2 linked regions of the Planctopirus limnophila DSM 3776 genome follow. Each later gene encodes a partner of the first gene's protein in a complex. Links are inferred from orthologs where the notes say so. Each region holds a gene or a part of one and is shown on either strand. Other genes may lie near its edges.

Region 1 (14,935 bases):
TGAGCATGAATGCACCTCACCCACCAACATATTATCGCACGGGGGTCCCTGCCACTCGATTTCAGCGTGTGCAGTTGGAACTGGTGCAGGCTGTTGAGGCATTGCCTGAAGAGACCGAGTTTTCAATTGTCTTCTTCAGTGATCGAGCCTTTGCCATGCCGGGAGAGGCCATGGTGGTAGCCTCTCAGGAAAACAAAGTGAAAGTGCTGAAGTGGGTCGCGTCATCCATGACGATGTCCGGCGGTACCGATCCACGTGAAGCTCTTGGAGTGGCTTTGAAGATGCAACCCGAAATGATCTATCTGCTCAGTGACGGTTCTTTCCATCCTGTCATTCAACAGGATTTGTTCAAGCTGCAGCAGGATCGGATTCAAATTCACACGATCGCTCTCGGTGAACCTGCTGCAGAGGCCGTGTTGAAGCAGATTTCGGACCGCAATCGAGGCGAGTTTTCATTTGTTCCTTAGCGGCATTCTTTGGAGTGGTGTAATTTGTCTGTTTTCCGTTGGCTTCGATGACGCCAATCAGAGTGCTTTCGCAAACTGGCAACCAGCGTAAACGGTGGCAGCACATTGAATCGCTTCGAGAATGGCTTCGTCGGCCAGACCCAGTTGACGGGCTTTGGCCACATGTCCTTCCGTGCAAGGTTTGCAGCCATTGACATCACTGACGGTGATGTTGATCAACTCGACTTCAGTATCTGTCAGGCTGGTGCCGGCAAACGTATGGGCTCTGAGTCCCACGGGCATGCCACTGAAAAGATCACTGCCACTTAAATCGCGAAATTTGAAGAAGACGTTGTACATCGCACAGGTGGCTTGAACGGCAAGAGCATCGGCGACGAACTGAGATTGGGCCGATTCACTCCCTTCGACCAGGTTTCGCAGACGCTGGGCAAAAAATTCCGTCATCGACTTCACACCGGCTGTATGGCTGACTGCCAGTCCAATCAAGGCTTTGTCTTTGAGGCTGAGTTTGCCCTGGGTATAGCAGAACTTCTTGAAGTTCATGTAGTAGTCATTGACGAATGACGGCACGATGGCCATGTGATGAAAGAACTCCGGGATGGAATCTGTCCCGAAGACTTCGGCCAGCCTGGATAACGTCTGCTGGGCTTTCTCATCAATTTCTGCTGGTGTGCGTGCAGGCCAGTAAGGATGCATCATGATTCCTGTCAAAAAGATGTGGGAATAAACGCTCGATATGAGATGGTTGGAGCGCTGTCGAGTAAAGAAAACAGCCACTGGGAACGCTCGAAGTCCGAACGTTCCAGGGCTGTATTCGTACGATGTGAGAATCTTCCTGCCGGAAGATCGAGACTGATGTACCGACACCAACTGATAAGGAACTAGTTGAGTGTTGACTCACCTTTTTTCCAGTTGCAGGGGCAAAGCTTGTCTGTCTGGAGCGCATCGAGGACTCGCAGAACTTCTTCCACACTGCGGCCCACGGAGAGATCGTGAACGGCGAGCCAGCGGACGGTACCAGTGGGGTCGATCAGGAAAATGCCGCGATAGGCAATGCCCTGCTCTTCGTCGAGGACGCCATAAGCCGTTGAGAGCGTGTGAGCCGTGTCGGCGAGCATCAGATGCTTGAGGGTTGCCAGGTCTTTATGGCTATCGCACCAGCCTTTGTGAGAGAACACGCTGTCTGTGCTGGCTGTGAGGAGTACGCAATCGCGATCAGTAAAGTCGCCGACCGCATTGTCGAAAGCGACAATTTCCGTCGGGCAGACAAATGTGAAATCGAGTGGATAGAAGTAGAGGCAAACCCACTTCCCACGAAGATCAGCCAGACTCACCTTGGTGAACTGGGCATCGGTATTGTCTTTGGTACGGTCATAGGCTTGAACCGAGAAGTCTGGAGCAGGCTTACCAACGCGAGCAGTCATTATCAATTCCACCTTGTAAGAACACGAAATCATTCAAAACCGATTGAGTGCAGACTCAAATTGGCTGAATGGTTGATCATTTGGCCAATCAGTCACTGGATACTGCCTGTGCTGACTGAACTAAGTATAGCCTGCCAAGGATGGCAGACAAACCCTGCGGAGACAATGCCTTCGATAGGTTTTCCCTATGAGTGTCGCCCGCCGGAATCTGATCATGGAGGCGATTCGTCAACAAATTAACCCTGGAAAACGGAGAGTTTCCAGGGTTAAGCGTGTGAATTTCCAGCCAGTTCAGATGCTTTGCGGAATCAACTGGCTGCTATCAATTCGCTGTTCAGTTAGAAACCTGCCGGGATCTTGAGCAGGCCACCTTTGGGCTTATCGCCAGTCTCTTTACCGAGACCGAAGACAGTCACATAGGCGTTGCCATCTTTATCGAAAGCCAGGGCTGTCGGTCGATCGAGTGAAAGCACCTTTTTGGGCTTGATCTCTTCGCCTTCGATCACGAGTTCAAAAAGCCCGCCCTGTGTGGGATCTGGCCAGGCAAAATCGACAGCGTAAAGTTTGCCATTGGGGGCGTAAGCCAAACCGGTAATATCGTGCAAACCTGTCTTGTAGTTCTTGAGCAGTTTGCCGTCTTCTGGATTGTAGAACGTCACGAGTGAATCGCCGGCGACGTTGACTTCGCCACCTTGACTGATGACGAGTTCTTTTCCATCAGGTGTGACAGTGGCTGCGATCGGGGCATCAACATTGACTGCTTCTTTAGTCGCGAGCCATGGTTCGAGGTTGCCTGGCTTGCCGTCGGTGATGACAGAACGGGCGACCCAGCCTTTGGCATCGTTGCCATTGGCCGTGACGTAAAAGCTGTTTCCAATGACTGCAACGCCGTAAAAATTGCCTTCACCTTTGGGGCTGGCATCTCCAGGGGCGATGGGGCCCACGGTGAATTCCGCATCGGTTTCTTTGCGGGGAGGGCCGGGAGTTTTGTCTTCGATCTTGTAGATTCGAACAAGCTCTTCACCATCAGGGCGGCTGCCATCTGCCACAATCAGCTTGTCAGTCCCCAGCAAGGCGACACCCAATGGCCCGATATCGTACTTGGGGCCTTTGCCGTAGACATCTGTCGGGAAGCCTTCGACTTCGAGGAAGATCTTGTGAGGTTTCCCTTGAACCAGTCGAAAGACACCCTGCTTGGAGACGATGAAAACGTGGCCATTTCCACCATGAATGGCGACGCCCGTGGGGTTATCCAGGTGCTCGACCAGTTCTACGGTCTTGGGTGCTGCAGGAGCTTCCGCTGGTTTGGTTTCAGCTGGTTTGGTTTCTTCAGGCTTGCCTGATTCAGGCTTGGCCTGTTCGGGCTTAACGTCGACCTTTGGGGTATCAGCCTTGGCTTCTTCGACCTTGGGAGCCTCGACCTGTGGTGCTTCGGCTTTGGGAGCTTCAGCCTTCGGGGCTTCTGCGGGTGCAGGAGTTTCCTGAGCACTGATTGAGGTCATTGTGATTGCTGAAACCAGCAATGCTGAAGCCAAACTTCGTGCCGATGGGAGTTCATTCATCCAGAAACGCATCCCTCGTTCCTCTCATCTAAATAAGGTCTGGTTCGTCCTGTTGTGGCATTCCATTTCGAAGATATTCAACTTGCGGTCATGATTCGAAGGGATTCTTCCGAGTGAGCCGCCTGCTGCTTCGTTCCAACAACTCGAATCGAGCCAGATTGTGTCTGGCAACTGATCGAATTGTCTCCTTCAGACTTACGATGCTAACTCGATATGGTGGCGAAAGCAAAGCGGTTAGGTGCGTAAGAAGTTACTGCGGTATCGAGCCTGTTGAGGTTGTCTGGCTTGTCGGGCGGTTATTGGGGGAGTTCGGGCTTGGTGATAATAGGAAGATCCGGGCTGGATAACCCTTCCCGCATGAAGATGACCAGAGCCGCTTTTTCTGCGTCCGTCAACTTGAGCGGGAAGATTTCTTCATCGAGGTAATCGTTGGGAGTGCCCCCTTTGTTGTAATGCTCGACCACTTCTTCGAGTGTCTTGAGACTGCCATCATGCATGTAGGGAGCAGTACGAGCAACTTCTCTTACTGTCGGAGTTTTGAAGGCCCCCTGATCGGCTTCCAGCTTGGAGATCGCAGCACGACCCGCATCCTGGCTGCCAATACCGATGTTATGGAAGGCGTTATCAGTCAGGTTGGCTCCGCTGTGGCAGGCACTGCAATTGGCTTTTCCGAAGAAGAGAGCCCGCCCCAGTTCGAGCGTCGGGTTCCAGTTTGTCGTATCGCCGGCAACAAAACGGTCATAAGGCGAGTTGTTGGAAACAATAGTTCTTTCAAAAGCGGCAATCGCCTTAGCCATGTTTTCCGCAGTGACATCCGTCCCAAAAACTTTCTGGAACTGAGCACGATACCCCGGCACTTCATTCAGACGTTTAACGAGTTCATCGAGTGTCATCCCCATTTCAATCGGGTTCTGCATGGGTCCCAGGGCTTGCTCTTCGAGAGTCTTGGAGCGTCCATCCCAGAACTGAAACTTGTGGTACGCGCTGTTAATGATCGAAGGGGAATTCCGATTTCCACGCTGGCCGCCAATCCCTTGAGAGTTGGACTCACCGTCGCTGTACCCTTTTTCCGGATTATGGCAACTGGCGCAAGAGACTTCCTGAGTTTTCGAAAGCCGGGGGTCGAAGAAGAGTTGCCGACCCAGTTCGACTTTTTCTGGCGTCGAAGGATTGTTGGCTGGTGAAGTCACTTGAGGGAGTGGCCAGGGGCCATTGTTCGCGACTGCCAGATGAGTCGATGGACCATGAATGGAAAGCCCGCAGGCCAGAATCAATGTCAAAACCCCTAAACTACGTTGCTGCATCATGGCTCAATCTCCTTTAAGCATAGTATTTATACTATACCGTCTTGACGCATTCCCCATCAATCGAGTGCATTCATCGCGATGAGCACTTTATTAGTTCTGGAAGGCAATTGAATAGCTCGCCATTGATTTTACTGAAATTCGACGTAGGTGAAACACCTGAAAATCCCACGAAGCGTGGGTGCCGTCGGAACCAGCGACCGCCTGATGGAATTGAGCGTGTAGGTTTTGAACAGGCTGGTGAAGATCTGAACTTCGACTGAGTGGCAGTCCTGTGGACTCATGCCAGCAGTGTGTCCAAATCAATACCCGCTGCATGTGGGACGATCTCGTCTGTCAACCTGGCAAATCCTGGGGAATTCGCGTGGACGTTCGCTTTGTTAATCCCATCATACGCGCTGCCACATCTCTGTTTGCTCAGATGCTCAGATCACCTCTGGATCTGGGGAAACCAGGATTGGCTCCTCGCAGACCCTATAGTGGGGTGACCGGTGTCATCGAGATTCGTGGCGGTATCGTCGGGACGATCGCTTTGAATCTCAGCAATCACCTTGCGATTGCTGCTGCCAGCACGATGCGCGAAGAAAAAATTCGCGAAGTCAACACAGAGGTCTTCGATGCCATTGGCGAAATGGTCAACATTATCGCCGGACAGGCGAAGTCAGAACTGGCCGCTCATCAACTGTCACTGGGGCTGCCGACAGTGCTCAAAGATCGACTGCACATGGTGCGATTCAGCGGCACACCCGTTGTACGAGTGCCGCTCTATTCCAAATGGGGACCTTTAACGATCGATTTTTCCATGATTGCGCAGCCCAATCGCGGCCAAACAGTACCCGCGAGGATGACTGTGCCTGTCATCCGCTGAGGCGAACATCAACTGCTACAAGCAGAGTTCAATCATGGAAAAGTCGTCCACAAAATCTGCCGATCCCTGGAAGGCTTGCAGCGATTCTCGAATGGCTGATACTCGCTGGCTGGATCGGTGGGCATTTTTCTCGATGGTTTGGATTAAGCCTTGAATCCCCAGACTTTCACCTGCTGGTGAATCCAGTTCAAAGGCACCATCGCTGTAAACATAGAGCCTGGCCCCTTGCTGAACTCGCACGCGTTCTGCCTGATAAGGAAAGTCGGCTGCCGCTCCGATCATGATCTGATTGGAAACGAGCTTTGTGCAGGGCCCGCCGGGACGTTGCCACAACAGGGCGGGTGGATGACCTGCTGCGCCATACTCCAGTTCTCGTCGTCCTGTGTGAAACACTCCGTACCACAAGGTGAGAAACTTTCCATTGTGCTCTTCCATCGGGAATGCTGAATTCATGGCGCACAGCACCGATTCGACATCGGTAAAGCAGATCCCGGGCAAGGCCTGTCTGCGGAGTGCATTCAGGGCAGAAACGGAAAGCAGTGATGCTCCGACTCCATGCCCACTCACATCGAGCAGGTAAATCGCCAGTTCTTCTTCACTGATCCAGTGATAGCCGAAGAGATCTCCACCCAGTTCCGAGCAGGCCACCAGCTCGTGACTGGTGGAGATTGATTCCGTCAGCGGGGTCGGAAGCAGCGAGTGAATGTATTCTGCCGCATCTCGCAACTCATTCTGCAGTAAAGCCTGAGTCTGTAGGAGTTGGGCACGGACTTCGAGGAGCTTTTTCTGAGCCGAAATCAGATCGAGCATTTGAAACTGCTGCTCGACGAGATGGGCCAGTTCTTTGAGTGGTGCATCATCAAATGGCTTCTCAAAGGGGACCGTATCCGCCATGCAAAGTGTCCCCACGGGCTGCCCGGTCGGACCTGAGAGGCGAAGACCGGCATAGAACCTCAAATGAGGGGCTTCCAGCACCATCGGGTTATCGGCAAAGCGGCTATCTTGCGTCAGATCAGGAACAACCAGTGGTTCCTGCTGAGCAATTGCATGGCCACAAAATGAGATACTGCGAGGTGTTTCGAGAATTTCGAGGCCGACCCGAGCCTTGAACCATTGTCGATCACGATCGACCAGCGAAATGTAAGCGATCGGAACCTTGTAGACGGCTCTTAAGGCACGAATGATTGAGTCGTAGCGGTCTTCGGGCGGGGTGTCCAGCAGTTCCAGGGCATACAACTCCTGGATTCGCTGCTCTTCGTTGGGCAGATGGGGGGCCGAAAGCATACTGAGAACCTTAACGACAGCGTGGTCGAACAGGTTCTCAGCATGGTTATTCAGCCATCGGTCAACAAGTCAGGCGTGATGAATTTGAGGGGGATCTGAACGTGTGGCGCAACGTCGGGGCGAACATCCGTGCTCGACCCGCGCTGCATCTTTAGCACCTGATCTGAATGGAAGTCCGTCCCCATTGCAGACCAGGCGATCTCCTCAAAGAAAGTTCAGCTTGAATGACAAGGCCTTTTCAGGCAGCCACCTTCTGGCGACCTGTCATTGGAATGACAGCTGGCATGTTGCCCATACGGCAAGCACCCACGAATTCCTGGAACAACTGCATGTCGAGAGCACTGGCGGTGTCATCTTCCGGATGCCATTGCACACCAATGCAGAACCAGTCCGGGTCAGTTGATTCATAAGCTTCAATCACACCGTCTGGTGAGCAGGCTGAGGCACGGAAGCCTTGAGCTAACTGATTGACAGCCATGTGATGATCGCTGTTGACGCGGATTTCACCAGGGCCGTAAACATCCCAGACACGGGTTCCTTCGGTAATCTCAATAATATGGCGATTACATTTTTCGACCGAATCGCGGTGGTGCAGAGCACGGGGAACTTCTTCCGGAACGTGCTGGAAGATCGAGCCACCCAGCACAATATTCAGCGTCTGCATGCCCGAGCCGATCGCCAGGATTGGCAGCTTCATTTCGACAGCCATCTTGCAGAGCAAGCGATCAAAATCTTCCCGGCGTTGTGGCATGGGGCGAGTGTGTGGGTGCGGTTCCAAACCCAGGCGAACGGGGTCAAGATCGTGACCACAACCGGCCAGAACCACGCCATCCACCGAGTCGAGAATCTGCTTCAAATCGTCCGTATCTTCCAGTGGAGGGGTCAGAATCGGTAAAGCACCAGCGGCGGTGACTGAGTCGTAATAGCCGGTGTTAAACCAGCTCAGTGCCGGGCCGTCTTTCTTCTTGGGGCGAAAATCCCCATTGAGCAGAACAACGGGCTTGGAAATAGGTTCAGCAACTTTGCGACTCATGGCACTTCCTTGTGCTAAGGTTGAACTTCAACCTGAAAAATGCTGGCACTCCCCCCTTAGGAATACCCAGCACGGGGTACGAATCCATTCGATGCAATCAACAGACCACCAATCAGCAGATCAAACCCTGTTGCCATTCATGGCGAAGACAAACTTGCATGCAGTACACGGATGTCGATTTGATAATGAAGACCGGCTCGAACACTTTGGCCAAGATTTGAACATTGGCCGAGTGGCAAGAATTGCCGTTGACTGCAATACAAATAATTACAGTTTCGGAAGACTGCAACGATTTCAACGATTTTGCGGCCTTTGCTGGATAGGCATACTACATCTTGTGTCTTGCAATCTGGTTCGATGGGTTGCAGAAAGTTCTTTTTGAGTCGAATGATGCACGACTTCCGTTTTTTGAGGCTTCTCTTCCAGGTGATCAATTGATGTTTGAAGAAGAACTTAAAGTGTTTCTTGAAAATGAGTTAGAAACCTTGAAGGCCGGTCGGTTTCTTGGAATGAGCTGTCAGCAGCCCCTGATCGTATTGCTCTCGGGGCAGCTCGGGGCGGGAAAAACGACACTCACGCGCGGGATCGTGGAGGGATTGGGCGGAGTGATTGACGATGTTTCCAGCCCCACTTTCACGCTGATCCATGAATATCAGGCTCGTCTCAGTGTCTATCACCTGGATACTTACCGGCTGAAAACCTCAGCCGAGTTCTTTGAACTGGGGGTCGATGAACTGCTGGAATCTGAGGCCGTCGTGCTGATTGAATGGCCTGAGCTTGTCAGTGAGTACCTGCCAGCGGATCGACTGGAAATCGAGATTGTTCATCAACCCGAAAACACCCGGGAGTTAACGGCCAAAGCGACGGGGCCCACCTCTTGCCCAGTGCTCGAAAGATGGCAGGAACTCTTGGGAGCCCCGTAGATCCTGAGTGGTCTTCAGGTCCCATTAACCCGCGTTAATGATGACGAATTCCGAGGGGGCGTCTTGCTGGAGTTGGTCAGCTATTCGGTCACTGCCGGATGCCAGTAGATGTCAACGGGTTTGAGGCCCGCTTCTGTGAGTGCTGCACTGAGTCTGGCCTCATTACTCGTTCGAGATGAGGCTTTGCGATAAATCTTGACTCGCGGGCCTTCGTTCGAGGGTGTGGTCAATAACGCCTGTTGAATCACCTGATCGAGCGGTATGACAGCCGGTTCGATGGCATAAGTCTGGCTGTTGCGGAAGTGAAATCCCGCATCGTCGATAATGATATCCAGCACTGGAGGTGCTGCCTGGGTTTCTGGTCGAGAATCCGTGGATGAGGCCAACGTGGTGGAGGCATTGGTTTTTGATAACGTCTGATCGACGTCTTCGTCACTGACTTTGGTCTGTTGTGTCGAGACCTGCACGCCTGGAAACTTGGAGTCTCCCAGCCCGAAGCCTTTGAGCCAGCCGCTGATCCAAAGGCCAAACAGAATGCCGCCAGTCGCCACCACGCCAAGTGTGCGTCCCATTTTCATGTCAGGGTCTCCGGGTTCATGACGAGGGCTCGTTGGCCATGGAAAAGAGTGATTCTGCCTCTTGCCAGTCGAAGCAGCGCGAATGACTGGTCCGTGTTTAATCAGGGTTCAAAGGCAATATTTATGGCCAATGTAACTGGAAAGAGGACTTTCTGTCAGCCCGGAATTTGAAGGTTTGCAGAATGCTTATTTCCACTTCTCCAGCCCTCGCCGGGCTCTTTGCTGATTGAGTAGCACAAAGGCCGGCGGAAACTTCTTCAACAACTTGATGAGCTGGCTGGTAGAACAATCGAGTTGCAGAGCTGCCCGCTGAGGTTCCCACGCATTTTCGGCGAGAACGTCCAAAGCTTCGGAGAGCAGTATGGGGAAATCAAAATGTTCGTCAGAAACGATAATTTTCTGTTCTCGAACGCGTGATTTCCAGAGTGGAGAAGGGGCCTCAAGAGCAGACTTTTGACTGCGGATTTCCAGTGCCAGTTGCAGCCTGAGACGTTTGAGGGCTTTCGACTGGTTCTCTGCCTGACTGCGACGTTCGGTGGCCTGAGCCTCGACTCCTGTGGGAGTATGCTTCAGAAAAACTCCCGTTTCGACTTTGTTGCGATGCTGACCACCGGGGCCAGAAGTTTTCTGGCGACGCGCTTTGCACTCGCTCAGGAGTTGCTCATGGCTCAGTAACACGGGGTGTTTCCATCCTTGAATCTGCGAAGCGTGTGGCTGAGTCTGTGGATCAATTTCCACAGGTTCAAAGTTCTCCAAGGGTTGCAGACTCTCGGTTGTTTCTGATGAAGTCATGTTCATTTTGGTGCGTGGATGGTTTCCAGAATCCTCTCGAGTCATGATGTTGCCGGCGGGTGGATGAGTTTCGGGACGAACCTTTTGGGGAAAAACTTCTGACAAGTGTGCATGGTTTGTGGCAAAGCGATTGGCGGCTTGGGATTCCCTTTGGAAAGAGATGCAACTTTGAATCAAAAGTTCATGCTTTTGAGGATAGCAAGACCATGAAAAGTTGAGTCTACTATCAGCAAGAAAGCGCACTGCGAGCCAACTGGCTTCAAAAACCGAGTTTTATTTCGTATTCGCAGCATAATCACTGATTGTAGACATCTCTCAACAGGAAGTAACTCACTTGGCGCTGACATCAGCATCGTCGAATTCTCCCGAGGCGGAGACAGAGACTGGTGGCTTACCTGCCTTGACTGGGAGTGCGGCAGCCTCTGAGAAAATGCTTTCAATGACGCAGTCGGCAGCAGCAAGCACTGCCACATCTCCGGCCAGTCAGGCGCAAGCGGCAGCTGCCAGAAATCTGAGTTTTCGCAATCAGGCTCCCGGACGGCTGGCTTTGCCAGTCAGTGCCTTGATTGCCCTGGCTGTCGCAGGTCTATTGCTGCTGGGCTACTTTGTGGCCTCGCCAATTACGGCCCGCTGGTCATCGCTCACACGCATGACGTTTTTTGTAGCGATTGGCGTATTGATCCTGTTCAGTCTGCAGACCTTTGTGGAAGACTGGATTCGCAAACAATCGGCCAGTATGCGGAAAATGCCCGTGTTTCAGCGAAACCGGGTGCATATTCCCAAGGAAGGGCTGATGTATCTGGGAATCATGATTGTGCTGCTGGTGGGCTCGATGCTGGGCCAGTCGAATATGATGATGCTTGTTTTTGCGGTAATGGCTGGCCCGTTTGTACTCAATGGCTGGGCGGCCTTTACCGCTCTGCAAGGCTCGAAGGTGTCGCGCACCTTACCCAAACGAGCCATGTGTGGTGAGCAGTTCAGTGTCGAAGTGAGCTTCCGGAATGATCGACCACTTTTATCCGCCTGGATGATGCTGGTGCGGGATCAGGCACGGCCAGCCAAAGCGAGACACTCTCAGATAGCCGCTGTCGCCAGTGTCCTTTTTACACGCGTGGGGCCCAAATCGATTCAACTGGCCCATTATCGCATTCGACTGGGGCATCGCGGCCGGTACATCTTCGGGCCACTGAGTGTCTCCAGTCGCTATCCACTGGGATTGATTGAACGCGGGCTGGTGGTGAATGCTCATGAAGAAATGCTGGTCTATCCCATCATTGGCAGATTGCATCCCCGCTGGAAACGTGAACTGGTCGGTGCCTCTGAACTTGTGACATCGAGCCAGTCGAGGGGCGGGATTTATAATGATGATTTTCATCATCTGCGCGAGTATCGCAGTGGCGATAACCCGAAGGCGATTCACTGGCGAAGTTCTGCCCGCCGGAATGAACTGATTGTCCGCGAGTTTCATCAGAATCGCGAACATCATCTTTCGGTCGTGGTCGATCTCCATCGATCGGCTCATCCGACTCCCGAGGAAGACCTGCAGGCTGAACTGATTCTGAGCTTTGTGGCGACACTTTGTGCCGAGCATTCGCAGACATGCCGGGAATCGACAGTGCGTCTGGCCATCAGTGGTGAGTCGGCTACGGTCTACGAAGCAGCCGCTTCACCTGCCAATCTTGAATTCCTGCTCGATCAGCTGGCATTGGCCGAACCTGGTGCAGCGACCACGACCACGTCGATGCTGGCAGAAGCCCAGAGAATTCTCAGTGCGAATACAAGACTGGTTCTGGTGACATCCAGACTACACGGAAAAACCACAGAGAGCGATCTGAGCCATGCCCAGACGGGGCGAGCTCAGGTGATTCATATTGATCCATCAACCTATGCCGATTATGTCGTGCTGGATCAGGATTTTGCTCCCCGAGGAACTTCGATACTGGCTGAAAGCGATGCGGAAGAAGCGGAACTTCTGCCAGACGATGATCTGTAGTTTCGGCCCTGCAACACTCTTTTGTCTGCAACACTCTTGTCCAGAAGTTGGTCGTCCACTGCCAGTACTAGCCAATACTGACGGCAGGCAGACCACGGAAGCGTCGCCAGGCACTCAACTGGCCCAGGTGAATGGCTTCGTGCGTCGTGAGCAGGTGGGCCATGAGATCGCCGGTGGAGGGGTAGTTTTTCACCAGAAATTCCACCGGATTTGGCTGAGCGGCCCACGCTTCGTTCACGCTGGGTAACAAGGTGGTGATGTCGACGTGTCCGGCATGCACCGCAGCGAGAAGTTCTTCCATACTGGCGGTAATGCTCTGCTCATTTCCAGGGATCGAACCTGGGCCAAAGGCTTTGTGCCAGGCGGGAGGACATTTCAGCTCTTCCCCTAGAAGTTGCCGGGCATAGTCTGTGGAAATCGCGAGATGGCCTGTAATCCAGAAAGGAGTATTCAGTCCGGGCATCGGCTGAATTTTAGCCTCCTGTGTACTGATACCGCTTACGAGTGATTGCAGATACTTTTGATTGACGCCATACAGGACGAGGTCGCGTGCAAACATGAGGATCTCTGTCAGCTTAAGTGTTTTGGTGGTGTCGCAGATAGCTGCTGAATCGTGGTAGTGCTTCCTGGTTCGACATGCTGGCCAGCGTAGCGATTCTTCCGGCCAATGCGAATTGTGGAATCGTTCCTCGTCGCTTTTGGATCTTTTCCTGGTTGAGATCTTTTCCGGGCTGGCAGGTGACAAATTCTTGAACTTGCCTGCTGAATTGTGATTGTCGATTTGATTCGACCCTTCCAAACAGGCACAATCCGTAACGACCAGCGATAGACCGCAGGATGTGGATTGCCGGAATAAACACTTTGACGACTGAACATCAAGGAGATCCGAATGGCTTGGAAGATGCAGCACCTGGGTATGGCACGCGGCGCTTTGTGTTCACTATTCGGGGCCATGTTGCTTTCGGGGATTTCCATTGCGGTGGCGGCACTGCAGGAAGAAAAGTCGCCAGAAATTGCCTTCAGTTCGGAAACAATCGATGTGGGTCTGTGTGTGAGCAATATGCAGGCGTCGATCGATTTTTACACCAAGGCCATCGGCTTTCAGGAGTTGCCTGGATTTTCAGTCCCCGCTGACTATGCCCAGGAGGTTGGGTTATCTGACGGTCAGGTGCTGGATGTCAAAGTGTTGACTCTCGGAACGGGGCCAACGGCCACCAGATTGAAACTGATTCAGTTTCCCAAAGTTCCGGGAGCGCGGGTCGATCAATCGTTTATTCAGTCCACCTATGGCATTCGGTATCTGACGATTCATGTCAAAGATGTAAATGCCTCGCTCGAAAAATTGAAGCAGCACAAAATCAAGCCGATCGCCAGTTCGCCCAAGCTGCTGCCAGCCGGTTTTCCAGAAGGTGTGGGGCTTTGTAACTTGCGCGATCCCGATGGAAATCTGGTCGAACTGGTGGGGCCATATCGTCCGTAAATCATACAGTATGTGAGAAACTGGTTTCTGGCACTGGCGAGAGAAGAGTGATTCATGGCTGGCCGCATGATCGGACCATTTGAACTGGGGGATCGACTGGGTGTCGGTGGTATGGGGATTGTCTACCGTGCCACCTACACCAAGACGGGTGCTCCCGTGGCGATCAAGATTCTTTCGCCGGATCTCAGCCAGGCAGAATCATTACAGAAGCGGTTTGAACGCGAAGTCGCCATTCTGAAGAAGCTGCAGCATCCGCATATTGTGCGCTACTATGGCGGCGGGAAACTGGGGACACAGCGCTTCTATGCGATGGAACTGGTCACGGGTGGTTCCATTGAGGGCTACTTAAAAGAACACGGCCAGCTTCCGTGGAAAGAAGTGCTCGACCTGGCACTTCAGATTGCCCAGGCGCTGGAACATTCTCACGCTGCCGGTGTAATTCATCGCGATTTGAAGCCTGCCAACCTGTTAAGGGCCAAAGACGGCACACTCAAGCTGACAGACTTCGGTATTGCGCGTGATACCACAGCGACGGCACTGACGGCTGCTGGCCGAACCGTGGGCACATACTCGTATATGGCCCCTGAGCAGATTCGCGGCAAGCCGCCGGTTGATCGTCGTACGGATCTGTATGCACTCGGCTGTGTGATGTTCGAGATGATTACGGGAGAGACTCCCTTTCGCGGAGACAACGCGGGCGAGATGCTGATTATGCATCTGCAGGAAGATCCTCCGCGCCCGTCATCGTTGAACGCAGAATGTCCGCAGGTTGTCGAAGATCTGATTCTCAAACTGTTGGCCAAAGATCCCGAGGATCGATTTTTCGATGCGCTCGCAGTGCAGGTGGCGATTGAACAGATTCAGGAACAACTCACAAAGCCGGTCGAAGCGATCTCGCCAGAGGCAGCCAAAACTGCTGAAGCCAATGTTCCCAAGAAGAAAAAACGAAAAAAATCGGCCAAAGTCCCCTTTTATGAACGGGCGTGGTTCCTCGCTTCAATTCTGGTGACGATCCTGTTTCTGGCCACAATTCCGTTCTGGCCGATGTCGGAAGATCAGTTGTTTGCCCGGGCGGAAGCACTCATGAAGAGTGAAGAGCCCACCGATTGGGGAGATGCCTACGACAAGTATCTGAAGCCTCTTCAGCAGAAGTTTCCTCAAGGCAAACATGCCGGCCAGGTTCAGCAATATGTCGATCAGGTCGAGATGCATCAGGCGGAGCGCAGG
Region 2 (14,882 bases), 2.2 Mb from region 1 along the record:
TTTAACTCGATAGTCGTAGGTATGATTTCCAGCTTTGATGTATGCACGCGGGTTTCATCAGCCAGGAACTGGTTGCCACAGATGACGAGATTCGCCGAGCGACACATGGCGCGGAATCTCGACATGCGGCGGGAATCGGGGCTGCCATCGCTTTTGCGCATAATCGCATCATCGACATCGAAGACGAGATGTCTGGTATTCCGCTTGAGCCAGGCAAGTTCGAAAGGGTGGAGTAATCGCTGTTGGATGAAGACTGAATCAAACTTTGCCAGTTGTGAGTATTGGCGAAGGCGACCCCACAGATGAGGTGAGAATTCGATAATGGTTGCCGCATGGCCCACAGTTTCGAGGTAGGGGAGATACTGCAATGCGCGAAATCGAAAGGATGGTCGGTCCCGCCACTGGCCTAGAAGTGCGACATTCACTGGAAAGAATCCCTGTCATACGAGGCCTGCCCATGATTTCCCAGGTGTCGTTGTGGAGTCATCCATCGGGCCAGCTGGAAGGCTGCGAAGCAGTGTAGAGCGACTTGATTTTCTTGGAAAGTTGAATGTTTGGCAGAGTCTCGGATGTTCCATTGGGGCTGCTGGAAGATGATGGGAAGTTTTTTGATGAGCCGATGTTATCGGGAAAATCTGTCACTTGTTGCCGTGAATTGTATCTCAGAGTTTGTGAACTGCTGGAGAGCACTTGTCTGAGAGAGTGATCAGCGGGGGAGAGTCGATTCACTTTGAGAAGGGATAAGAAAATGCTGAAGACGGTTATCGCGAATTTTCGACAGCGTCTGCGATATGAGTGGCTCGTGCCCATGCTCCTGGTGGCGATGAGCGGTTTCTGGTTCTCGGTCGCGACGGCAGCACCTCCGAAGTCGGGAGAAGTCGCCCCTGATTTTGAACTGGCCAATGTTGATGGGGGGACGACAAAGCTATCGACGATTGCAGAGCGCGGGCCGGTTGTGCTGATTGTGCTGCGGGGATTTCCGGGCTATCAATGCCCGTTGTGCAATGTGCAGGTTAATGATTTTCTGAAGTCGCAGGAGAAGTTTCAGCAAGCAGGGGCACAGGTTGTGTTTGTCTATCCTGGTGCTGGAAGTGGACTTGCCCAGAAGGCGAAGCAGTTTCGCGGAGAGCGCGTGATTCCCGAGCACTATACGCTGCTGGTCGATCCCGATTATCAGTTTACGAAGCAGTACGGCTTACGCTGGAATGCCCCGAATGAAACAGCCTATCCAGCGACATTTGTGCTCAATAGCGACCGAAAGATTGCCTTCTCAAAAGTGAGTGACAGCCACGGCGGGCGAACATCGGCCAAGGATGTCCTCGAACAGTTGGCGAAGAGTCAGAATCAAAGCGCGAAGTAAATTGATAGATGAGAGGCAGCGTGTGCCGGGGTGCATTCCGACACACGCTGCGGGCGTGATTGAGACATTGATTGACGCGACCTATTGATAAAGTTGAGTTCAGCTCCGTCGAGATTTTCAGGTCGCGACAACAGGTTTATGTCGCTCCAAAACCAATCGGTTTTTTAGCGGTTTCTGTGCGACGGGATTGGAATTCGGCCAGGGCACGATTCCAGTCGATCTCCTCTTCATCGAAATGCTGCATGGCCAATAACGTTTTGAGTTCTTCCAGTTCGGCGAAACTCATCCCTTCGGTCTGGCTGACAGCGAGAGGGATATCAATCTGCCGACGGAGGATTTCCGACCAGTGGATTTCCATCAACTGGCGACGCAGTTCGACATTTGGTTTGGTGAACTCAATCATCAGGTCAATGCGGCCTGGGCGGCGCAGGGCATGATCGATCTCGTTCCACTGCAGATTACTGGCGAAGAGAAAGACCGTACCATACCGGCGGTCAATGCCATCGAGTTCATTGAGCAGCGTACAAATATCAGTCGAATTGTGGTTCTCCTCGCGCCGCCGGATGAGTTCGTCGAAATCATCGAAGAAGATGATCCCGGGGGAACCCAGCGAAAGAAGTTCTCCTACCTCACAGCGATGTTGCGCAGCGCGGAAATGAGCAATGGAAATCGATTTCCACGCTAATCTGCGTTTCTCAGCTTCATATTTGAGCCAGCGAGCTGCCATGGTTTTGCCATTTCCTGGTTCTCCGCGCAGGAGCATGCCGCGACGAATGGCGACACCAAGTGCTTTCATGGATGCCGCATTGCGTGTCAGGACGCCAATGGTGTTTTTCCAGAGTCGCTCGCGAAGCGAGTCCTGCATCAGTGGTGCGACAACTTGTGAGCGGGCCTTTTCCAGGCGTCTGAGTTTGTAGTAGAGCGCCAGGAATTGCCGCTCGGCGACCAGCCAGACATCTCTCGTGAATGACGGGCATTTTTGAGAGGTTTGCTGGATGAGATTGATCACGCGGCAATCCCCAGTGCGGAGCGTGATCTGGTATTCTCGCATGCCGAAAACCATGCCCTGACGATGCGATTCGGCATCGATGTATCGTACGGGGGGTTGAGTAGGAAGTCCGCGAGCGATCGGGCCACGGGAATTCTGGCCCAGGAGAAATTCACCCACCCAATCGAGAGTGAAGGGGATCACGGGTTCGCCAAAGGTTTTCTGGCCAAGTTCAAGGACTTTGGCCAGATCACGATTCGCCAGGCGATCAAGCTCAGCACGAGGCTTGCTCGCCGTGTGGAGAGTGGTCGATTCGGTCGCGAATTCATCGGTGGTGTCTGTGCGCAAGGAAACTGGCAGTTCCAGAGTTTCCTCGGCTGCGGCTTTTCGGATCATGGCTGGTCGAATGGTTGAGGTTGTGTTTTTCATTGCCGGTGTTGGACACATCGCACGGAGCGAGGTTCGCCTCGCTGATTGGGATCAGGTTGTTCGCGACAGGGATCTGGGCTAACAACTTTGATGAAGGTAATGTTGTGCCGTTTGCTGCTTTCCTACTTTGCTTATTCGTCCCATTTTATTGCTGGCTGAGGGGATGGGAGAAATAGCGGGATGTGGAAGTCTGGTGTTGGTCTTGGCAGTTTTTGCCGAAAGTCTTAGAGTCGGGATCGATGGGCTCCGAAAAGCGGTGGAACCGCTATATCGGAATTCCGGCTTCCTCGTGTTGATGTTGGGCTTTGAGATGCTGATCAGGGCATCGCTCAATCCTGAACTGACGGAGAATTTCGGAATTTACTAAGGCAGTTCGGCCAAAGGATTGGCGAGAAGCGACATGTATAAACTGCTCTTGTGTCAGAAGTATCTGCGAACCAGATACATTGCGCTGGCCAGTATCATCAGTGTGATGCTGGGTGTGGCGACCATGATTGTCGTCAACAGTGTGATGGCGGGTTTTTCCAGTGAGATGCGTGATCGGATTAAGGGGTTGCTCTCTGATGTGGTCATTGAAACCAATGGCTACGATGGCGAGAAAAATCCCGATGCGCATGCGGCACTCGTGAAAAAAGTCGTCGGTGAACATATTGCCGGCATGACGACGACTGTCGAAATCTACGGGATGATCAGCTTCGAATATGCCGGCCAGTGGATCACCAGGCCCGTGACGTTGATTGGAATTGATCCGCAAAGTAAAGCCGAAGTTGGCCCACTGGTCGATTACCTGCAAAGTTATCGACAGGAAAAAGAGGGCGATGAAGTTGTTCGTGAAGCGGAACGGCAGGCGAACGAGCCGCCGGGCTGGTCATTAACAAGCTCGGCACGAAACTACCGCCGGGATCGAGCCGCTCAGGAGGCTTTCTTTCGCGAGCAGAGACTGCACGATCAGCGTCAGCGAGGTGCTGCTGTTCCTGAAAATCGCAAGCCAGCTGTGGATGACAGTGTGGTCGATCCCTTTGCCATGGAAGCGCAGGCTAATGGTGCCGCAGTGCCACCGGCTCCTGTGGATCCGACAGAACCACTTCCCGGCAAGCTCTACATTGGAGCTGGACTCATCAGTTTTCCATTCGAAGATGCCGAGACAGGGAAAATTCGTACCCAGTGGATGGTACGCACAGGTGATGATGTCAAAATCAGTACGGTGACAGCCGGGACGCCACAGCCTGTCTATTTCAATGCGACTGTCGTCGATACGTTCAAGAGTGGAATGAGTGAATACGACTCTTCACTGGTTTTTTGCAATCTCGAGTACCTGCAGCAGGTTCGCGGGATGGTGCATCCCACAACGGGCGAAAGGGCGATTACTTCGATTCAGTTGAAGCTCAAGGATTTCCGATCTGCGGGTGAAGTGGTTGATAAGTTGCGGGCCGCGTTTCCGCCGGGGCTGTATACGATTCGTACCTGGGAACAGAAGCAGGGGCCTCTCTTGGCTGCTGTGGATGTCGAATCATCCATCCTGAATGTGCTCCTGTTTCTGATCATTACGGTCGCTGGCTTCGGGATTCTGGCCATCTTTTTCATGATTGTCGTGGAAAAGACACGCGACATCGGAGTGTTGAAAGCTCTGGGTGCCAGTTCAACGGGCGTGATGTCAATTTTTCTGCTCTATGGACTCTCTTTAGGAGTTGTGGGGAGTGGTGGCGGTGTGGCCTGCGGGCTGCTGTTTGTGAGGTATATCAACCAGATTGAACTGGTGATTACCTATATCACGGGCCGCAAAGTCTTCGATGAGCGGATTTATTACTTCCCTGAGATACCGACATACATTGATCCCTGGATGGTCGTTTCTGTCGCACTCGGTGCGATGGGGATTGCCGTGCTGGCCAGTATTCTGCCGGCCCGCAGAGCTGCCCGGTTGCAACCAGTTCAGGCACTGCGTTCTGAATAATTGATTGTGGTTTCCTGTGTTCAAACAAGCCAACAAAGTTTATTTCGACCTTAGTCGTGAGGGCGGCCTGATGTCCGATCCTGTTGTCGACGAATCTTGCGAGACAATCTTGCTCAGTTCAGCCATGCCACCTCATGCACAGCTTGTCGCCACGGGGATCGATAAGGCTTACCGCAAGGGAGATCATCAGGTTCCTGTACTTCGCGGAGTCGATATCTCGATTGATCGCGGAGAGTTTCTATCGATCGTGGGCCAATCGGGCTCAGGGAAAAGCACGCTACTGCATTTGATGGGGTTACTGGATGCCCCTGATCTGGGTGAAGTGCTGCTTGATGGACAGCGGATTGATGATCTGCCAGCCCGCACCCGTGATCAGATTCGTAATCGCGTCTTTGGCTTCGTGTTTCAGTTCTATCATCTGATGCCTGAACTGACGCTGGTGGAGAATGTGGTTCTGCCACTGATGATCCGCCATTCGATCTGGTCGTATTGGAAGAACCGTCGATCGCATATTGACCGGGCCAAACAATTGATCGACCGCGTGGGGTTATCGCATCGATTGACGCATAAGCCTTCGGAGCTTTCCGGTGGTGAAATGCAGCGGGCAGCCATTGCCCGGGCACTCGTTTCGCAACCTCAGATACTGCTTGCCGATGAGCCGACGGGCAACCTGGATGAAAAGACTGGTCGCGAAATTATGGATCTGCTCAAACGGCTCAATACCGAAGAGCAGCTTTCGATTGTGATGGTGACCCACGATGCCCAGTTAGCGCGAGAAGCGACCCGAACTGTGCGGCTGACTGCAGGTCGTGTAGAAGCACTGGCTGGAGCTGCCTGAAGCCTCGGGTCTTAACGACTGTCGAGATGTCTCGATACGAGTTGTGAGTCGAAGAGGTCTATCGAATCAACGAACTCAGTGACACAAATTTCACTGTCACGTATCGGATTTGGGATTAATTCGATAAGTCCCGGTTTTGGAGTCGTGATAGATCTGTGGGGTATTGTACAGGCACTGGTACAAAACATTCCTGAAGTTTTTACTGGAAGTTTTGTAGCCCGTTTCGATGATCTTGTCACTCAGGTCAGAGAGCGCATACCCTGGCGGATGGTTTGTCAGAATGGAGATCACTGTGTGTCTGAGCGAGACAGGATTCCGTCCGCGACCGCTGTTGTAAGCTGGTGAGCGACTCGGGGTGAAATCGGCCCCCCCTTGAAGCTCAGTAATCCGTCGCGAAATGACGTCGAGTTCTTTTTGGAGCTTATCTCGCTGACCGATCAGCGAGGTCAATTCCTGGCGACGTTTTGTCAGCATGCGTTCGAGTTCTGCTACGGTGAGCTCTGCGGATGGTTCAACCATAATATCAGCCAGACTTTCGTGAGTTCAGGTGCCTGCATACCTGACCGAATAACACACCAGTGACAGTCTCCATGCATGTCTCTGTCGCGATTGTTCGATCTGTCGTGTTGGCAGTTTTCGTAGTCCGTTTTTCAAGGGTTGAGTTGGAGTGCACTCACTCTGCCCAGGTTAAGACGGTTACATCGATGGTCGAGGAGATGACTCTCCCATCAGTAACGACGACTCACACGTTTTCGTATCTGCCTCAGTTTTTCGCAGCGGGTCAGGGGGATGGATAAAAAGATCAAAACAACCGGGCGTCTTTGAGAGCCTAGCCATAACTTAACAGATTTCAACCATACGACGTAAAAACCTGAGGTTTCAAATCCGTAAGTGTTGGTTGTTATCGGCTTTCTGTTCAGTAGGTGGGCTGTCTTTCAGAGAGAATTGTGCTTTGTTTGGGAGTAAGTTACGGAAATTTCGAGTCCATGAGGTGTAAACCTGAGTGATCGGCTGTGATCAAATTTAGTCGCTCCACTTGTACTCCCTGGTGCGTTGGCTTGACGTGAGTGAAGTGTCGCAAGGTTTATAGAAGAATCGGCGTTGATATCAAGCGAATCGATCATTTGAGGTGTTTACGGTGATTGTTGTTAACTGTAATTTTTGGATGTTGGAATGGATCCCAATGCGGCTTACCCGATCCTGTTGAACCCTGATTGCTCATGGAAAGTCAGTGGGTTGTGGTTGTTGGTGCAAGAGCCAATTCATGAGAGCATTGAGTTCCAATCAGAGATTGTTTCCGTTCAGACATTTCTGAAGAAAAGGTTTGTAGCGACCATACTGTGAAATGACTAAGCTGTAAGATACTCGAATCGATGGTGAATGTGCTTAAGTGGCTGACGGCGCTACTCATCGGGAATCTGCTCGCTTGGATTGGGACAGCCGGTACAGTCAGTTGATTGCAGGCCACCTGATCACTTTAAACAACTCAGAAACAAAGTCAGCAAGGCACGAAAAAAACTGTTAAGCCTGTCACACAGGAGGAACCTTATGTTTTCAGCTCGGATGCAGTTTCTACCGCCGAATGCGGGATCACTTTCCCACACGGGCTGTGCCAGTCGGTGGTTACCAGGCGGCTGGTCTCGTGAGGTTTGGCTGGCTTTGTTCTGCGGCGCCGTTTTGCTGGCGATGGCACCGACATCGCTGGTGCTGGCAGACGAAGAAAAGGCCACACCTCCGGATGCTCGGGAGAAAGAATATTACGAGTTGATGAAACTGTTTGTCGATTCGTTTGAACAGGTCGAACGCAACTATGTGAAACCTGTGGATCGCAAGCAACTGCTGGAATCGGCCTTGAGGGGCATGCTGGCTGACCTGGATCCGTATTCGTCTTACATCGATTCATCGGGTCTGGCTGAATTCACTCAGCAGGTGGAGCAGGAGTTTGGCGGGATCGGCATTCAGGTTTCCCTCGATCCCAAAACGCGGCAGCTCGTCGTCATGACACCACTACCCGGGACACCGGCCTATAAAGCTGGAATTCGTGCCGGAGATCGAATTCTTTCGATCGCGGGAAAACCGACAGCCGAGTTCGCCGATGGTAAAGAACTCGAATCAGCCGTCGTGCTGATGAAAGGTAAACCCGGCGAGATCGTGAAGCTGAGTGTGCTTCACGAGACCGAATCGACACCCGTGGAGCTGGACGTCGAACGGGCCATTATTCGTACTCCTTCCGTGCTGGGTGATAAGTACAACGAGGACGGTAGCTGGTCGTTCTACCTCGATGGGCTCGACAAAGTGGCTTATGTCCGGCTCTCTCAGTTCGGCAGGAACAGTGCTGACGAAATCAAATCAACTCTGAAGGAGTTGGATCAGCAGGGGATGAAGGGCTTGATTCTCGATCTGCGATACAACCCGGGCGGGCTGTTGACGGCCGCCACTGAAATTGCCGACATGTTTCTTGATAGTGGTGTGATTGTGAGCACTCGTGGTCGCAATACCGAGGAACAGGTTTTCAAGGCAAAGAAGTCGGGGACGTTTCGCGATTTTCCTGTTGTTGTGCTGGTGAACCGCTTCAGTGCTTCCGCCAGTGAGATTTTAAGTGCCGCACTGCAGGATCATGATCGAGCGATCATTGTGGGTGAGAGATCGTGGGGGAAAGGGAGCGTACAGAATGTCATCAATGTCGATGGTGGCAAGAGCGCACTCAAGCTGACCACAGCCAGCTATCATCGCCCCAGTGGTAAGAACATTCATCGCTTCCCTAATTCGAAGGAAACCGATGAATGGGGTGTCAAACCCACCGAGGGCTATGAAGTGAAAATGACACCTGAGCAGATGCAGAAATATCTGGAATACCGTCGGCAGCGCGATGTCCTGCGGAAAGAAGCCGGAGCTTCGACGTTTGATGATCCTCAGTTGGCAAAGGCTGTGGAGTATCTGAAGTCCAAAATCTCGCCGGCTGCAGAAGCCAAGCCAGAAGAAGACAAAGATAAAGCCAAGGCTGAAACATCCCCGGCTGGGACTGCTCCTCAAGGTGATTCTGCTTCCAAAGAAAATTCTGCCAGGTAGAGACGGTAGATTTTCCTGATCCGAACTTTTGAGAGAATCTGGAATCCACTTGCTTCCATCTGATGTTGTTACGCCAGATTCTGCAGCGTCAGTGGCTGCAGAATCTTCTGAAAGTGGCTTTCTGCTGGCGATCGAATCTTCCTGTGATGAAACGGCCGCAGCAGTGATTGATCGCCAGCGGCGGGTGCTCTCGAATGTGGTGGCGAGCCAGTTTGAATTGCATACTCGCTTTGGTGGCGTGGTTCCCGAAATGGCGTCGCGGGCTCATGTGCAGAACATTCTGCCGGTGATCGATGAAGCGATCAGGCAGGCGGGGATTCGTCTTACAGATTTGACCGCCATTGCTGTCGCGACAACACCTGGACTGGTCGGTTCGTTACTCATTGGATTGACAGCTGCAAAAACCCTGGCATGGAGCCTGGGAGTGCCGCTGGTCGCGATTGATCACCTGCAGGCACACATTTACGCCTGCCAGTTGGCATTATGGTCGCAATCGGGTCAAGCCGCTGGGCAAAAGGGTCAGGCGGAGTCGATCTATCCCTGTGTGGGAATGGTCGTGAGTGGCGGACACTCGAACCTCTATGCGTGTGCTTCGCCGGTCGATTTTGAGCTCTTAGGGGCTACGACAGATGATGCTGCAGGTGAAGCCTTCGATAAAGTTGCCAAGGTCCTCGATTTAGGGTTTCCAGGTGGCCCGGCGATCGAGAAGTTTGCCAAAGCCGGCCGGGCGGATGCTTTTGCCTTTCCCCGGACTTTCATTCACGAAGATCGACTCGATTTCAGCTTTAGTGGCTTGAAGACTGCCGTGCTATATGCGGCTCATGGAATTCAAGGAGCTAAAGTTCAGCCCCCACCATTGGATGATGCCCGTCGAGCCGATCTGGCAGCGAGTTTTCAGGCGGCTGTCGTCGATGTTCTGGTTGCAAAAGCGGTTCAGGCTTTGAAAAAGACGAGATATTCCTCGCTCTGTGTGGGTGGTGGTGTGGCAGCCAATCAGGCTTTTCGGGAAAAGCTGGAGCAAGTGGCGAAAAAGCGAGGTTTCCGACTTCATGTCGCTCCGCGGGAATTGTGTACCGATAATGCAGCGATGGGAGGCCTGGGTTGGGAACTGGTCGAAAAAGGTCGATTGGCACCACTCGATCTGGATGTTTCCCCAGGGCTGATTCGCACGGCAGTCCCGCGGAAATCGTGATGAGGATCGTCTCAGGCGAGACTGAAGATTCGGGAATCTGGTCTCATCGTGCGGATGCCCGATCTGTTTAATTGCGGGCCAGTTGTCGAATGATGTAGAGGAATCCCAAGGTGAGAGCACCATTAGGGAGCCAGACCGCCCATGAGGGATCGACCTTGCCGACTTTGCTGAGATTTTGAGCCATCATGGAGAGTGGGTAATAGACCACCAGGATCGGAACAAAACAGAAGAGAAAACTGGTCAGAAACTGGTTCTTGGCCATATAGACGGCAAATGGTGCACCCACGAGCACGAAGAAAAAACAGCCAAACGCCATGGAAATGCGGTTGTGGAGTTCAGTGGTCAGTTTCATGCTGCGGTTGCGTTCTTCGTCGACCTGATAGCGACTGACAGCGAACTCTTTTTCCCCAAAGCGATCAAAATCGCCGGATGCCAGAATGAGAGCGGCCTCAATAGCCAGTTGGCGGGTGGCTGTGGCATCGCCTGTCGCCATCGCTCGCGTTTCTGCCAGAATTTCCCGGGATGTCATATCTCGGGATTTGGCCTTCTGACTGCGGTTGGGCAGGGGGAATTCGCGAGCATCATAGCGGAAGCGAACACGCGTATTGGCATCATCCGGAAGGCTGATGTAGCCATCTTTGAATTCCATGACAACGACATCACGGTCGAGATCAAAGCGGAGCCTGGCCTCTTTGGCCTGCACAGTGACCGGTTTATTGCCACGCATGTATCGGAACGTGGGCATGTAAAGCGTGCGGTCGCGGACATCCATGACGGTGATCGAGAGCCCTTGATCGCGTAGATTCAACTGGTTCTGGGCTTTGAGGACATCGAAAAAAATGTCTTCGACAGCCATTGCGATGGTTCGCTGGATACGCTTCATCGACCACGGAATCATCTGGTCGGTGATGACGAGCGTGAAGATGCTGAGAACCACACCCAGTAGAAAAGCCGGCCAGAGGACGGAGATGATATGAATGCCGGCTGCTTTCGCAGCGATGATTTCCTGATCACCCGATAATCGGCCGTAAACGACGCAAACCGTCAGGAGCAGTGCCGTTGGAATTGTGAAAGGGAGCAGTGTCGGGATGATGAAGGGGAGGATCTGCAGGATCTGCATAGGCCCCAGGCCATGTTCTTTGGCCTCAACATAAACCCCGGCAAAGACGAGCAAAAGCGTAAAGCCCGCAGCACTGACGGCGAACACCTTCAGTAAATCGACCAGGATGTATCGCTGCAGCAGCGGCATCACGGTCGCTGTACTCCTCTGGTGAAATGGCCATGCGGATGTCCTGAGGCATCCGGGGAATGAACTCAAGCAGGGTTTTCGAGAAAACCATGGAAATGGTCAAGGACGATTTTTCGCATCCCTGAGGCCGGTGGAGGCGTCAAGCCGAGCGGATACACCGGGATTAACGCGCGAGTTCACCTGATCCTTGAGGAATGAAGTTTTTGTATTGCAGTCGCTGGAGTGCAGAAGTCGATGGAAAACAGACATCGAAGTCAGTCATTTCGCTGGTAAGCGGCAAATGCAGGATCAGCTCCCATGAGCCGGTCAGATTTGTGCAACACCAGACATTTGCACCCTCCTGGCGAGGAAGATCATGGAAATTCTCAGGCACTTGATCGGTGATGACGCCACGGCTTTATTGCTGTGTGCTTCCGGGCTGGGCGCCGGGCTGGTATTGCTCAAGCTGGCTGGCTGGTTCCGTGCTGCTGAAGGACTGGATGCTCGTTCAGATGATGTCTGGCAATTGCCGGCGGATTTGCTTCCCAAGGTACCGAGTGAAGCGGTCCAGGTTCAAAATCATGGCTGGCAGGAAAAGGCCGCCTAACACAGGCTTCCACGCCGCTTCCTTTCGAGCCACCCAGCCGAAACTGTGTTGGAAACCAGGAATTGTTTGATGCAACCCGTTCGCTCTGAATATGCTTCTGATCCCGACTATGAAGAATTGATCGCTGATTTTGTGGCAGTGATGCCGGAGCGGATTTCTGAACTGGAACTGGTGCTGGGGCAAAAAGCCCACGATGAACTGAAGCGGAAGGCGCACCAGCTCAAAGGGGCTGGAGGTGGTTATGGATTCCCGGAGTTGAGCCTGCTGGCTGCTCAGGTGGAATCGGCCTGCCGGGAAAATCGGATGGATGACATTCTGGAGCTGACAGCCGAATTGATTTCCTACTTGCGGCGAATTTCAGTCTAACTTGAGGCTGGTCTTAACTTGTTTGTGGGTTATGGCTTACAATCTCTTTGAGCATGCGGATTTCCAGGTGGATGGCCTTGTTTTTCAGATTCCTCTTCATCGCGATGCCAGCGCGATCTCTCGTCTCAATCACTCCTGATGACGCGCATTTTCCCGGGATACCTTCCGGCGAAGTGATTCCTGAATCCGCGTGCTGAAGAAACAGGGACTTTTCCCCGGGGGATGCAGCAATTATGCTGTCAGGGAAGCCGTCTTGTGTGACCTAACACAGGAGATGACTTCCGGTCGGCACGAACGGCAAATTGAGTGCGGACCGACGAGTTGACTCCGCGAATGTGGAAAGTGCTCCTTAACAATCACACTTCCATGTGATTGGGCCGTATATTGCTGATTCGATATGCCCGTGGGATTTGAATTGAGGAAATGTAGATGCCGCCATCATTGAAGTTCGCTGGTGCTGTAAGCTGCCTGATTCTGGCTTTTGGTGCAGGGGTTAGCTGGCAGAAGGCCATGGTGCCACAAATCGCGGCTCAGGATGAGCAGTTTCAGGCTCCCTCAGAAGACACAGTCAAGAAGATTGTTGTTGCTTATGATTCATTGCGGGCCGCGATGGAAGGGCTCAAGCAGGAGCAACGATATGTTCCTGCGACAAAATCTCTGAATCCTTATGGTGTGATTGTCGGCGGGCTGGATGTGGTTTCCGATCTGGAATCAGGACGAGGCGTCGATCCTTACACGTTTGCAGCTCTGTATTCAGGCGATGCGACAGACGAAATTGCGACTCATCTGACGAAGGATGAGGAAGGTCGTTTGATGTACAAGAACCGCGTTATCCGCATGTATCCGATTTCCCGCTTCAAAAAGCTCGAAGGACAGCGGATCAGCCTCACCAGCGGAAAGGCTGCGGCGGCAGAAGCAGCTCCGGAGAATTAAGCGTCGATCGCGGATGGAATGGTCATCTCTTTCCGACCAGGTCAATGTTGTGCTGTTCACATGCAAACTGAGACCAGCCACGACATTTCCGTCGGTAGGGCGGGATCGTTTGCTGAAAGCTCAATACAGGTTGGGTTGCGATCTCCTGGGATGGAGAATTTAAGGAGCATCGACGATGTCTCAACCACCCAGTGTCTCGACGTACACCCTGGCATGCGTGCTGACATTCTTGACGTTATTTGAACTTCAAATCGTTCTGACTGTGCTGCGTTTCAGCGGTGTTGATCCTGGCGGAAATCGACCATGGGTGCGGGCCGGTTTAATGGTAGTGCCGCTCGCCATGATGGTTTTCTATATTTTCTGGGGCAGAACTGAGTTTGAAAAGGTGCGGCATCTGCGCGGCCGGTTCCAACTCACGACGATGCAGAGCTTGCTCGTGGTCGTCTGGATTTTAGGGGCGGTCGTTCTAGGAATGCAGGCGATTGGATAAGAATCAGGTTTCAATCGAACATTCGCTTTTTTGCGGGTATATTCTCATAGAGGCCGCAGTTTTGCGGCCTTTAAAATCATGTTCGGGTTATGCGGGTTGCAAGACTCATTCGCCTGTGAAGAACAGAAATCACGGTCATTGAGCGACTTCGCCGATCTTCCCGACGACCACCGATGAGACGGATTGCGCCGGGTAAGTGTGGTTTTTGCCAATTTGCACCCGAGAAGCGAGAAGATTTTTCTTCAAAGGTGTTGGTTCATGGCGGTAAACTTTGCGGATCAGGAAATCTGTCTGCTGTTGAAATGTTGATTCAGCAGCCCCATCTCGAAGATTCGGCCAGAAGTTCTGGAAAGCTCAAACATGCATTTCCTCTCTCAGCGTCAGTGGTCACGACTGGTGCTCTGCACACTCCTCAGCGGTTCGGTAGCGATTCCTCTCTCGTGGGCGGATGAGAAAGCCACCAGCCCTGCTGGAGCTGCCAATGCCCGCATTTCCCGGCCAGTCGCCACGACTGCTGGCGACCAGCAGGGAGTTCGCGCACAGGTCTTTCAGCAGGCAGATGCTGATGGGACGACTTACTCGGCAATTGCCTTGCGAGGGAAAAATCTTGCTCCGGTAGCGGGCCCGCAAGAACTGATTGTTCTGGTCGATACTTCCGCCAGCCAGGTGGGTGCCTATCGTCAGGGTAGCCTCGAACTGGTGAGCGAATTGCTCAAATCGCTTCCTCAAGAAGTCACAGTCAGGGTGGCTGCCGTCGATGTGGGTGTTGAATCCCTCATGGGGGAATTCGCATCCTCGACGACACCGGCTGCCGTTTCAGCTGTTCAACAGTTGAAGATGAGAACACCTCTGGGAGCCACCAATCTTCCAGCGGCTCTGGATGAAGTTTCAGGCTGGTTTACCCAAAAAGGGCCTCGACATATTCTTTACGTTGGTGATGGTCATAGCACTGCCGAGTATGTTTCGATCGAACGATTTCAGACCACTTTAAGCCAGTTGGAAAAGCAGCAGGTCGCTGTTCACAGCTATGTCCTCGGGCCTAAATTCAACGGCAAATTAATTGGTTCACTCGCTCAGCAGACGGGTGGAGCCTTGTGGTGCCTGCCTTCAGCCACACCGGCGGCTGATGCCCCACAAGTCGCTGCCTCAATTACCGCACCCATCCTGCGAGTGGAAGAGTTTCAGGTTGAGGGTGATGCCGCTTTTGAACTCATTCCTGCCCGTGGCCTGCCACTCAGGTCCGATCGCGAGACTGTTTATCTGGGCCGTGGAACAATTCATGGCGAAGAACTGACAATCCGTGGTGAAGTCGCCGGTCGGGCTGTCATCGAGAAATTCAACCTGGCTCCATCCTCTACCCATGCGGCATTCCTGCCCGCCTTTGTACGACAGGTGATTTCGGAAAAAGGGATCACCAATTCATTAGCAGGC

What was found.
Region 2: the proteins of tsaE (region 1) and tsaD are in contact, whole or in part, in a crystal structure (PDB 6N9A), measured with the Thermotoga maritima proteins. The link is inferred for Planctopirus limnophila DSM 3776 from one-to-one orthologs. Residues at the interface, in WP_004082108.1 of Thermotoga maritima: Leu37, Gly38, Lys46, Lys57, Val59, Lys60, Ser61, Thr63, Phe64, Thr65, Leu66, Met67, Val69, Pro71, Tyr82, Arg83, Leu84, Asp86, Asp88, Phe89, Asp93, Ile128, Asp130, Glu131, Arg134; in WP_004082750.1 of Thermotoga maritima: Cys10, Asp11, Arg49, His50, Leu82, Gly84, Gly135, Gly136, Glu154, Thr155, Leu156, Asp157, Asp158, Ser159, Glu162, Asp165, Lys166, Arg169, Leu170, Tyr175, Lys213, Thr214, Leu217, Tyr218, Gln221, Arg222, Asn324.

What each region holds. Positions count from the first base shown.
Region 1 is NC_014148.1:1,043,045-1,057,979, forward strand. What follows is about bases 7,252-10,122. They hold tsaE (tRNA (adenosine(37)-N6)-threonylcarbamoyltransferase complex ATPase subunit type 1 TsaE), read left to right. Parts: upstream 7,252-8,379; coding sequence 8,380-8,865; downstream 8,866-10,122. Other genes in these bases: PLIM_RS04295 (gamma-glutamyl-gamma-aminobutyrate hydrolase family protein), read right to left, coding at 7,252-7,942; PLIM_RS04305 (hypothetical protein), read right to left, coding at 8,946-9,443; PLIM_RS22395 (peptide chain release factor family protein), read right to left, coding at 9,630-10,122. Outside these bases: PLIM_RS04260 (vWA domain-containing protein), read left to right, coding at 1-467; PLIM_RS22385 (carboxymuconolactone decarboxylase family protein), read right to left, coding at 525-1,166; PLIM_RS04270 (peroxiredoxin), read right to left, coding at 1,349-1,891; PLIM_RS24520 (hypothetical protein), read right to left, coding at 2,230-3,465; PLIM_RS04280 (cytochrome-c peroxidase), read right to left, coding at 3,750-4,760; PLIM_RS22390 (chemotaxis protein CheX), read left to right, coding at 5,122-5,625; PLIM_RS04290 (PP2C family protein-serine/threonine phosphatase), read right to left, coding at 5,641-6,909; more of PLIM_RS04295, read right to left, coding at 7,148-7,251; more of PLIM_RS22395, read right to left, coding at 10,123-10,235; PLIM_RS04315 (DUF58 domain-containing protein), read left to right, coding at 10,570-12,228; PLIM_RS22400 (DinB family protein), read right to left, coding at 12,296-12,787; PLIM_RS04325 (VOC family protein), read left to right, coding at 13,118-13,708; PLIM_RS04330 (serine/threonine protein kinase), read left to right, coding at 13,763-14,935. UniProt on the Escherichia coli protein: Required for the formation of a threonylcarbamoyl group on adenosine at position 37 (t(6)A37) in tRNAs that read codons beginning with adenine.
Region 2 is NC_014148.1:3,267,382-3,282,263, reverse strand. Bases 7,938-10,755 are described here. They hold tsaD (tRNA (adenosine(37)-N6)-threonylcarbamoyltransferase complex transferase subunit TsaD), read left to right. Parts: upstream 7,938-8,684; coding sequence 8,685-9,827; downstream 9,828-10,755. Other genes in these bases: PLIM_RS12945 (LptF/LptG family permease), read right to left, coding at 9,895-10,755; PLIM_RS12955 (S41 family peptidase), read left to right, coding at 7,938-8,635. In the rest of the region: PLIM_RS12985 (glycosyltransferase), read right to left, coding at 1-425; PLIM_RS12980 (peroxiredoxin family protein), read left to right, coding at 749-1,360; PLIM_RS12975 (AAA family ATPase), read right to left, coding at 1,497-2,777; PLIM_RS12970 (ABC transporter permease), read left to right, coding at 3,178-4,728; PLIM_RS12965 (ABC transporter ATP-binding protein), read left to right, coding at 4,799-5,566; PLIM_RS12960 (hypothetical protein), read right to left, coding at 5,663-6,085; more of PLIM_RS12955, read left to right, coding at 7,115-7,937; more of PLIM_RS12945, read right to left, coding at 10,756-11,076; PLIM_RS12935 (hypothetical protein), read left to right, coding at 11,432-11,662; PLIM_RS12930 (Hpt domain-containing protein), read left to right, coding at 11,732-12,028; PLIM_RS12925 (hypothetical protein), read left to right, coding at 12,458-12,961; PLIM_RS12920 (hypothetical protein), read left to right, coding at 13,137-13,451; PLIM_RS12915 (vWA domain-containing protein), read left to right, coding at 13,812-14,882.